2 regions of the Psychrobacillus sp. FSL K6-2836 genome follow, and region 2 is predicted to be linked to the other one. Evidence: a T-box and tRNA genes for the amino acid it is inferred to sense, from the RefSeq annotation. Region 2 holds a T-box; the other holds one or more tRNA genes.

Region 1 (4,638 bases), 2.0 Mb from region 2:
CATAGGCGCTTTCGCTTTTCTTTTAGTGTACCATTTTTTCTTGGTATTTGGCTGTTTGACGTGGTGTGAAGAGGGACCATTCTGGTACTACATGCTCTACTTGCATGAAAATAACGGTTCGATCGTCCCCTGGTAGTGAGTATGTTTCTTCTAACATTTTCACAAAACGCTCTGCATTCATTGTTGGGTCCTGTAATATTTTTTGGTAATATTGCTCCTGTTTTTCGACAGTTGTGTTACCTGAGAATACACCGTCTGATAGCATGACCAATACATCCCCGTCTTTCAAGTCCATTTTTCGAGCTTCGATCGAGAAGGTAGGTAGAAATCCGAATGGGACATGTTTGCTTTCTATTTTTCTCATTTCACTCCCTCGTACGAGATATGTCGACATACTCCCGGCCTTCCAAGACCATAACTCCCCTTTTTGTAAGTCTATTAACGCCAAGTCTACTGTTGCATAGCTGTCATTGTCATTTTGGAGACTCATCATGTAATGGAGTGTATGCATCGTTGTTTCGGGATCCATTTTTTTGTTTAAACATTCCCTCATGAATTGCATAACTCGTCTACTTTCTCGGTGTGCCTCCACATCATTCCCCATTCCGTCCGATAAGATAACTGCCATCAAACCTGGGTGTAACGGAAACACTGCATGGGCATCACCCGAATAGATTGTATTTTTACTAGATGATGTATACACATCATGCGTAATTTGAAAGCGAACAGATGATTTACAGGTCAGTTGAATATGTTCATATGGATGATGAATTTCTTTCATCGCCATAATCTCAAATGGTTCATTCCAAAGATCATATAAAAGCGGAACTATCAAACGTTCACCTAACATTTTTGCTCTTGCCTCAATTGGTAAACAACAAACAATCTCCATTTGTCCAATTTCTACACTTAATACATCTATTTGGAAGAAAGGGATATTCGCTTGCTGGAATCTTTGTTTAATCACTTCTTCATGAGAAGAGTACATAGTTATATTGTTTTCTAAATTGCTCATCAACCCACTCATGTGATTGCCCATATCTTTCAGTTTGAGTGCAAACATCTTTTTTCCGTGCTGCAACTCATATGTGAGATGTTGTTTGGCTTCTCTTTCCTTCAAATCATGCATCACTTGAATTGGTTTTACGCATTTATACTGAATTCTATTCTCTGTTTGCATTCTGGATTTTTTAGGCTGTTCCTCCCACTCCTTTATCAATACTGGCATCCCATTAGATTTCTCTCCCCAACATTTTTCGTATTGAAAACACGAACGACAAATAGGTAGCGGTTCTGTTTTCTCGTCTTTTCTCAATGCCTTCGTATCAAATTTCTCCGATATAAAGCGTGTGATAAAATCGACAAAATGCTGAAACTCTTGGAGTTGATGATTTACTTTTTCCGTCATCCACTTTTGTCTTCTTAACAGAACACTCGTTGTATCAGGATATAATTGATCCTTCAATTCTTTAATCCAAGTAGAAGGAACAATGAAAAACAATAGAGATGCAACAACAAGGGATCCTATATAAACAGAGTCTAGTGGCAATGTACGATCATATAAAATAAAGAAAAACGTGGCCCCTAGCATACTAAAGGCTTGCCACAGTCTCCCAAAAGGCTTATGAAGCCCCGCTAAGAAACCCGTTACCGCGTAGACGGCAATCATTCCACTAAAGCTAAGTTTAGAAATGCTTAATATTGTTCCAGAAAGTACTGCAACTACTGTGGCGAGTTGGACACCCCCAATAGCTGCTGACACCGCAATTACTAAATGAGCTGCCATAAGAGGAATCGAAACATATCCAAATATATACGAGGACATTCCAGTTAACACCAGTGCTCCTATGAGTAATGCAGCACCCATTCTTTCTACAGTCCACCTTTTATGCAATAAGTCCGGAAATGGAAGGAATAACTGAAACAAAAATATTGTCATAAATAAACTTAATACGCCTTCATATGCAATGGCTAGCCAAATAGAAACTGGAATTTCTCCTCCATACGAAACAAACTGCCATGCAATCTGGACACATACGACATCTATCAGTACAAATACAGGTAAGGGAATTTTATTAATAAATCTATTTTGATAAAACGGAAATATTAATGCCTGTATTGCATGAATGATGACTTGTCCAAACCCTAGAGTAAAACTACCAAGTATAGCACCTACAACCACCCAAGGTACAAAGCGTTGAAACCTCAGATTAACTAGAGCCCAAAGAGGAAGAAAAAATGGAACCGAGGCCTCGAACAATACAACCTGTGCTAGAAAAAATGAGATCAAAAGGAAAATTACAGAAAATAAAAGAGTAATCCTTTTGGCTTTCAATGCCTCCGTGATCCTTCTCAACGATATACTGCGTTTTTGTTCCTGTTCATAAACCGTCTTCAAAGCGAATACCTCCTATTCAACTATTGATGGAAGTATACCTAGTATCACCTCAAAAAGTATGTCTGTTTCTGACATGTACTTTAAATAACTTTTCGACGTCATCAGCTAATAATCTAAATAGTTTAAATATTTTAAACAAACTTTCTTTTTATATTTTTAAAATTCCTTTTAAGAAGCATTGACACTTTGGCAAAACGCTTGTAATATATAATTTGTTCGTTAAAAACGGCGGCCTAGCTCAGCTGGCTAGAGCGTACGGTTCATACCCGTGAGGTCGGGGGTTCGATCCCCTCGGCCGCCATATTTTACGGCCCCTTGGTCAAGCGGTTAAGACACCGCCCTTTCACGGCGGTAACACGGGTTCGAATCCCGTAGGGGTCATCTAATAAAAAGCAGTTCCTATAAAAATAGGAACTGCTTTTTATATGTTTTGGAAGTTAACAATTTGTCGAAGTTCATGCAAGAACGCGATTCATAAACGGAAACCAAATAGTCAAAAAAATTATTTACATAGAGGAAATTTGTTTCCTGTGATGCTCGTCATGCTCTAAAAAATCCGTAAAATAACTACGAATAGAGGATTTACTCTCCCCAATGTAAAAAGCTTTGTCCCACTCTATTTCATCCGTTTGCTGAAGCCTTTCAATAATATGTTGACGTTGTTTTTTTGCATAAGCAAGGGTTTCTTTAAATGTTTGTTCATGAGCAAGGGCTGCAGCTTTTGCGTTAAATGTCTCGAAGTCTGGAAACCTTTCAAGCTTTTCACCTTCCTTCATATTTGGCAAACGTTGTTCAAACGTAAATCGATCCCATTCCCCAAGATGCATCATTATTTCATTTGGTGACCACTTTCCTTCGGCATAAGGAGCAGTCGCTCTCGTTTCGTCTAATGTAGTCAAAGAGTCCAACCAATTGATATATTCACCATATGCTTTAAGTAGTTCTTCTTTCGTCACTGGATAACCCCCCTTTATATAAATACCTTACCTAAAAATATTATGTGTAAACAAATAGTCATACGATATATCAATAAACAAATATTCGTTATTATTAAGAGGAATGGAAAATGTACGCATCATTTCTCCCGTAACAATATCGCTGTACATGTCTGAAAACTCACCACTTTGATCATTACGCATTTTTATAATCGTTTTTAGAAAATATGGACGCCAACTCCAGTTTTTATGGATCGCATCTTCTTGGATATCCCATTTTTTGTTGACACGCATAATATTGGGTGATAGTTGGAATCCATCTTCATCACAAATATATATACGGAATGAACAATCATCTAACTCTTCCGCAAGTAATAATAATTGCGCTACATTGTCGCTAGTTGGATTTATGTGCTCCACTGCTTTTTCTAACATATTCTGCAGGTTTTTCAATTCATTATATTTTTCTTCAAGCAACCGCTTTTCCGTAGTAATAAATTGCTGGCACTTTTCTTTGAAATGATCTTTTAATAAATCTCTTGAAATTGTTTCTGTCTGAGCGTCCGCTAGATACTTCCCCTGATAATATCGACCACCATTTTTCCAAGCAAATTGAAGTTGGTGTACACTATCAATTCCTTCAAATAACATATTTGCTCCTATTTTACGAGCCAGCGATCCTAGAGATGTAAATAAATCATTTTGTGCACTCCACGACTCATAGCTCAACTTTTCAATATTTACTTTTAATATATTTGGTGACAGCATTTTTATATAATCTATATGACTTTCCGAACCTACTTGATTTATAGCTATTTTCATACCGTATGTACGGTAATATTTGAGTATATTACTAAGTTGGCTAAAATCGCCTTTATAATCATGTTCTGACAGGACTAGTACAATTCGTGAAAGGGAATCTTCAGGGACATATTCATTAATAATATCGAAGTAACTCTCCCCATAATCTAGTATGAGTAAATTTGCATTACATGGTAAATATATATCATAGTCTTTTGCTTTTTCTGTTAACTCAGAGAGGGCTAAGCGAAGAATTTTATGTCCGACTTCTAATCGATACTCTACCGGAATATCCTCATCATATGCAAAAGTATTTAAGTTGATAAGATTTTCTCCATTTACCAGCTTTCCTAAAACTTCATAAGCAACCACAATATGTTCGTCCGCACTAAAAATCGGTTGATAATATGCTTTTACATGTTCTATATTCGTTAGTACATCCATTGCATCCATCAAGAAACCTCCTAAAAATCAAAACTAAAATATACATACGTTATTATAAAT
Region 2 (4,638 bases):
TAAGACGATTGGTTATACTAAGTAATGTAGGGATATTACCACCATGTAATCGTTTTTCCATCCAAACTAGTTTTGCAGGGTGCTGGCGGTGTTTCTAGGCTAGATTTTAATAATAATAAATCGAGCCTTTTGTTATATCTTAGTACTATTTCTATTAGATGAATCTCTATCAAAAATTAATCTTCTTTTCCCTCAGAATGTCCATCCGTGTTTCTCCATATATTGTTAAAAAAACAGCTGAAATCAACGGTGTTTCTAAGGTTACTCCTCTTAAAGGGACTGGGCAGTTTTTCTTATTTAAGCATTAGCATTTTCTTTTAGATTATCTAGTTCCTCCTGTATTACACTAATATCGATTCTTTCAAACAGAGGTCTGACCGTTTGTAACTGGATAGGCTGAGGATTAATAGGCTTCCAAGTGAAATCATCAATATGGAGATAGGTTTTAACTTCCTCACTTGAAAAGGGTAGAAATGGTGATAATATTTGCGCTGCATTCCCTATAATGTATACACAGGTAGCAATCGTTTTTTTACACGCTAGCTCCTCTTCTTTTAGTTGGATCCACGGTTTTTGTGCGTCGAAATATTTATTTCCATTACGGATGTATATAAATATTGTTTCTAATGCTAATTTGAAATGTCCTTTTTCTATTAGCTTGCCGACTTCTTCATATAATTTTTCCGTTTGTTTTATAGTTGGTTCATCTATAATGCTCACAGTTATATTTCCTTCATAGAATTTTTCTATGAATTTAAATGTTCGGTTTACAAGATTTCCGTATGCTCCAAGCAATTCCGAATTATGACTGTGTATGAATTCTCTCCAGGAGAAATCAGTATCTCGATTTTCTGGAGCATTTATCGTTAAAAAGTAGCGTATGGAATCTGGATGATATCTCTCTAAAATATCCGGTATCCAAACCGCCCAATTTTGACTTGTGGAGAGTTTTCTTTTCTCGAGCGTCAAGTACTCATTTGAAATGATATGTGTGGGTAATGCTTGGCTATTTATCCCTAGTAATATTGCTGGCCAAATCAGTGAGTGGAAGGGAATATTATCTTTTCCATGTACATAGTATGAAACTGTATCTTCTGCCCAATATGGTTTATCTTCTGTTTTAGAGTTCTTCGCCCATTCTTTACTTGCCGAATAATATCCTGCTACTGCTTCTATCCATACATAAACTTTCTTTTCCTCATATCCTTTTACAGGAATACTTACTCCATTCGAAAGATCTCTAGAGGCTGCTCGATCTAACAGCCCTTCCTTTAAATAACGCTCGGATAATTGAATTGCATTGTATCGCCATAATTCCCCGATTTTTGCTTCTTGGACGAAATTCTCTAATTGTTCTTGAAAAGCACTTAACTCAAAATAAAAATGCTCTGTTTTTCGGATTGTTGGGACATTTCCACATAGCTTACATGTTTGATCGATTAAATCTAATGGATCTAATATTTTGGAACAATTATCACATTGATCTCCACGAGCACTGCTCCCACAGTTTGGGCACTTCCCTTCCACATATCTATCTGGTAAAAATTGCTCGTCTTCCTCGCAATAAGTCTGTTCTATTTCTTTTTTATAAATAAACCCATTATCTAATAGCTTTAAAAATAGCTCCTTTACAACTTGGTGATGATTCTCACTGTCTGTTCGCGTATAGAGGTCATAAGAAAACCCCAAACGTCGAAACGAATCTTCAAATTCAGAATGGTATCTATCGGCTACCTCCTTTACCGAAACCCCTTCCTTATTCGCTCGAATAGAAATAGGAGTGCCATTACAATCACTTCCCGAAACATATAGTACATCCTCTTCCTTTAATCTAAAATACCTTGCCAGTATATCCCCCGGTAATAATGCAGCTATATGACCTAAGTGCAACGAGCCGTTCGCATAGGGCCAAGCCCCTCCAATAAAAATACTCATCTGCAATTCCTCCTTTATAGATAAAAAAACCTCGCCCTTACCGGAAAAATCCCGATAAGGACGAGGTTATTAGTCTCGTGGTACCACCTTAATTTTCAAACGACTCGCATCGTCTGACTCTAAAAGTACATGGCAAAAAGCCTTTATACTTTGACATGGATAACAAGTGCCAAATCTTGTCGTATCCTACTAGTTACAAAACGTTCAGTACGAAGCTCAGAGATCATGTTCAAATGACTAGTTTGCCTCATTTCCACCAGCAGAAGCTCTCTTTACAACATCATCATTTTACTTTTCCTCTTCATCGCTATTAATTTATATTTGTTAATATGATTATACATAAAATTCTAAACTGTGCAATCTTTTGTGATAAAATAGTAAAAAGTGAAGGAGCTGAACATAATGAAAAGCTTTATTGATGATTTCGCTGGTGCTATACATGATATTTTGTATTATGTATCGTACTTTATAGCAGGGTTGCTCATTGTCGGTGTACCTCTTTATCTTATAGCACTTTTATTTAATTGGATTTCTACTACCTTCTAATAACTTCCATTTAAATACATAAATCATTCATTACTAAAATTTGTCGACAAGTGAAAGATTATGACCATAGTATAATTTATGTGTTTTTTTCTCAATCAAGGAATCGAACAAACCCGAAATCATTCCCTGAATCACCATCAACTCTACAGAAACCTGAATATCTGTATATGAACTAAGGTGGCAAGTGGGCAACAAGCATCTATTCCACTTGGTGCCTCCCCTTACCTACATAAAAAAGGTCCACTACAAATATTCCAAAGTTACCCGTCATCGAATAAATCATTTAAAACTACCCTGGAAGTTATTAACCAAAAAACATTTTGTTTTATGTATTCGCCACGATTAAACGTGCTGTTTCTAAGCGGCGACGAACGACAACACCAAACCATGCAGCTAGTACTGCTTTTATTACACCTACGATAATAAACGGAGCCACGCCACCCATAAATGCTGCAGTCCACGTCAAGTCCGCTATTATTTTTAACCAAACCGTCCCGAATACCAATGTGACAACCATACCAATTAAATTAGCTATAATCGCATGTGAAATTGTGACACCAAATTTTCTCATATAAAGTCCCATAAGTAATGCAGATGGCAAGAAACCAACAATATAGCCGCCTGTTGGTCCAACTACAATTCCTAATCCTCCTGACATCCCACTAAATACTGGCATCCCTACCGCACCGATTAATATGTATACTATCACCGATAATACACCTAATCTCATACCTAAAATGGTAACAACTAAACCGATTGCAAAAGTTTGCCCTGTAATTGGTACAAGTGGCAGAGGAATCGTCACCTGCGCGAGTATTGCTATAATTGCTGCACCAATTGCCGCTAATAAGTATTGATAAATATTACCTTTTTTCAAAATATACTACCACCTTTAATGTGTTAACCTTTTTTATTTTATTGGTTAACACAAAGATAAAGCATTTTTCTAATACTGTCAATCAACTTTTTTATAAAGTTGAATCAAATACAAAAGGTTTTATAATATAGAAAAGTTAACTATTTCGTCCTATAAAAAAGAGTGAGGGATAATCCTCACTCTTAAATCAGCACTGCGTTAAGAAACATTAGATAAACCCTCATCTTGTCCGATTAATTTACTGAGGGTATGAGTGTCTTCTTAAACACTTTTACACATATATGATCCTTATCATACTTTACCTAACATATATCACACTTATTACTAATTAATTCATGTCAGATATTGCTTAGTCCAATCTTATCTTTTTTTACATACATAAATCATTTCATCACTATATTTACTTAGTAGTGATTTATTCCAATCTTCATAGACATGTAAAATGTCTAGCCCGTTATCAAATAGTAACCGCTCCATTTCCTTAGGATAAGTGTATCTTAAACTGATGTTCGTTTTTCTTTCCTCTACAACATTGTCTCCATCCATATATTTTCTGATTGTTGTATAATGCTGTATTTGTTCTAAAGGATTATAATCACTAATCGTATATACTTTTACTTCTTTATTCTCAATTGTATCTATATATGTTTTCCAATACTCTTCTGTACTTGGTTGGAGCAACTCTTCCGCCGTTGGAAACCTAGTCCCAAATACCAAAATTCCATCTGTTTCTAAATGACTATGTATGGATCTTAAAACAAGATTTTGATGTTCATTTGTATGAAAATGTTGAAAGGAGTTTCCAACCATAAACATAAACGGGCTTTTTTCTTCTATTTGAAGCACTGTGCAATCTTGAACTAACCATTCAATTCGTATATTTAAATCTTCCGCTTTTTTCTTCGCATGTTCAAGCATACCCGCGTGTAGATCTACACCAATCAATTCGAATCCCTTTTGTGCTAAAGGAATCGTCATTCTTCCAGTTCCACATGCCAGGTCTATAATTGGTCCTCCTTGCCTGATAGCCCATTCTGTAAGTAAATTGAGTTCTCCAGTATAGGCATCATTTTCAATATCGTAGGAAATTGGATCATTGTATTCATCTAGATTATTATTCATCTATGTCTGCTCCTTTTTTAGATAGCCATTGCGCTATTTCCTCTTCTAATTTTTGTTCCTTCCACGCAAGGACCATGGCTAATGCTCCATACTTTTCCGCATATTCTTGAACGAAAAGATCCCCTAAAAAGTAGGCTAATCTACTGTAGCCAAATCTA

Evidence for each region. The T-box of region 2 lies ahead of metG (methionine--tRNA ligase). A T-box ahead of a tRNA ligase gene usually reads a tRNA of that ligase, here a tRNA-Met.
Region 1: it encodes a tRNA-Met, which carries the amino acid that the T-box ahead of metG (methionine--tRNA ligase) is inferred to sense. The anticodon was not compared.

What each region holds. Positions count from the first base shown of each region.
Region 1 covers NZ_JBBOOM010000001.1:2,124,244-2,128,881, forward strand. The annotation lists gene MKY37_RS09890 (SpoIIE family protein phosphatase) at 23-2,398, opposite strand; tRNA gene MKY37_RS09895 (tRNA-Met) at 2,626-2,699, shown strand; tRNA gene MKY37_RS09900 (tRNA-Glu) at 2,708-2,779, shown strand; gene MKY37_RS09905 (DinB family protein) at 2,905-3,354, opposite strand; gene MKY37_RS09910 (EAL-associated domain-containing protein) at 3,382-4,587, opposite strand.
Region 2 covers NZ_JBBOOM010000001.1:4,108,305-4,112,942, reverse strand. The annotation lists gene metG (methionine--tRNA ligase) at 298-1,935, opposite strand; T-box leader at 1,989-2,249, opposite strand; gene MKY37_RS19985 (hypothetical protein) at 2,338-2,481, shown strand; gene MKY37_RS19980 (biotin transporter BioY) at 2,807-3,358, opposite strand; gene MKY37_RS19975 (class I SAM-dependent methyltransferase) at 3,719-4,480, opposite strand; gene MKY37_RS19970 (hypothetical protein) at 4,473-4,638, opposite strand, start outside.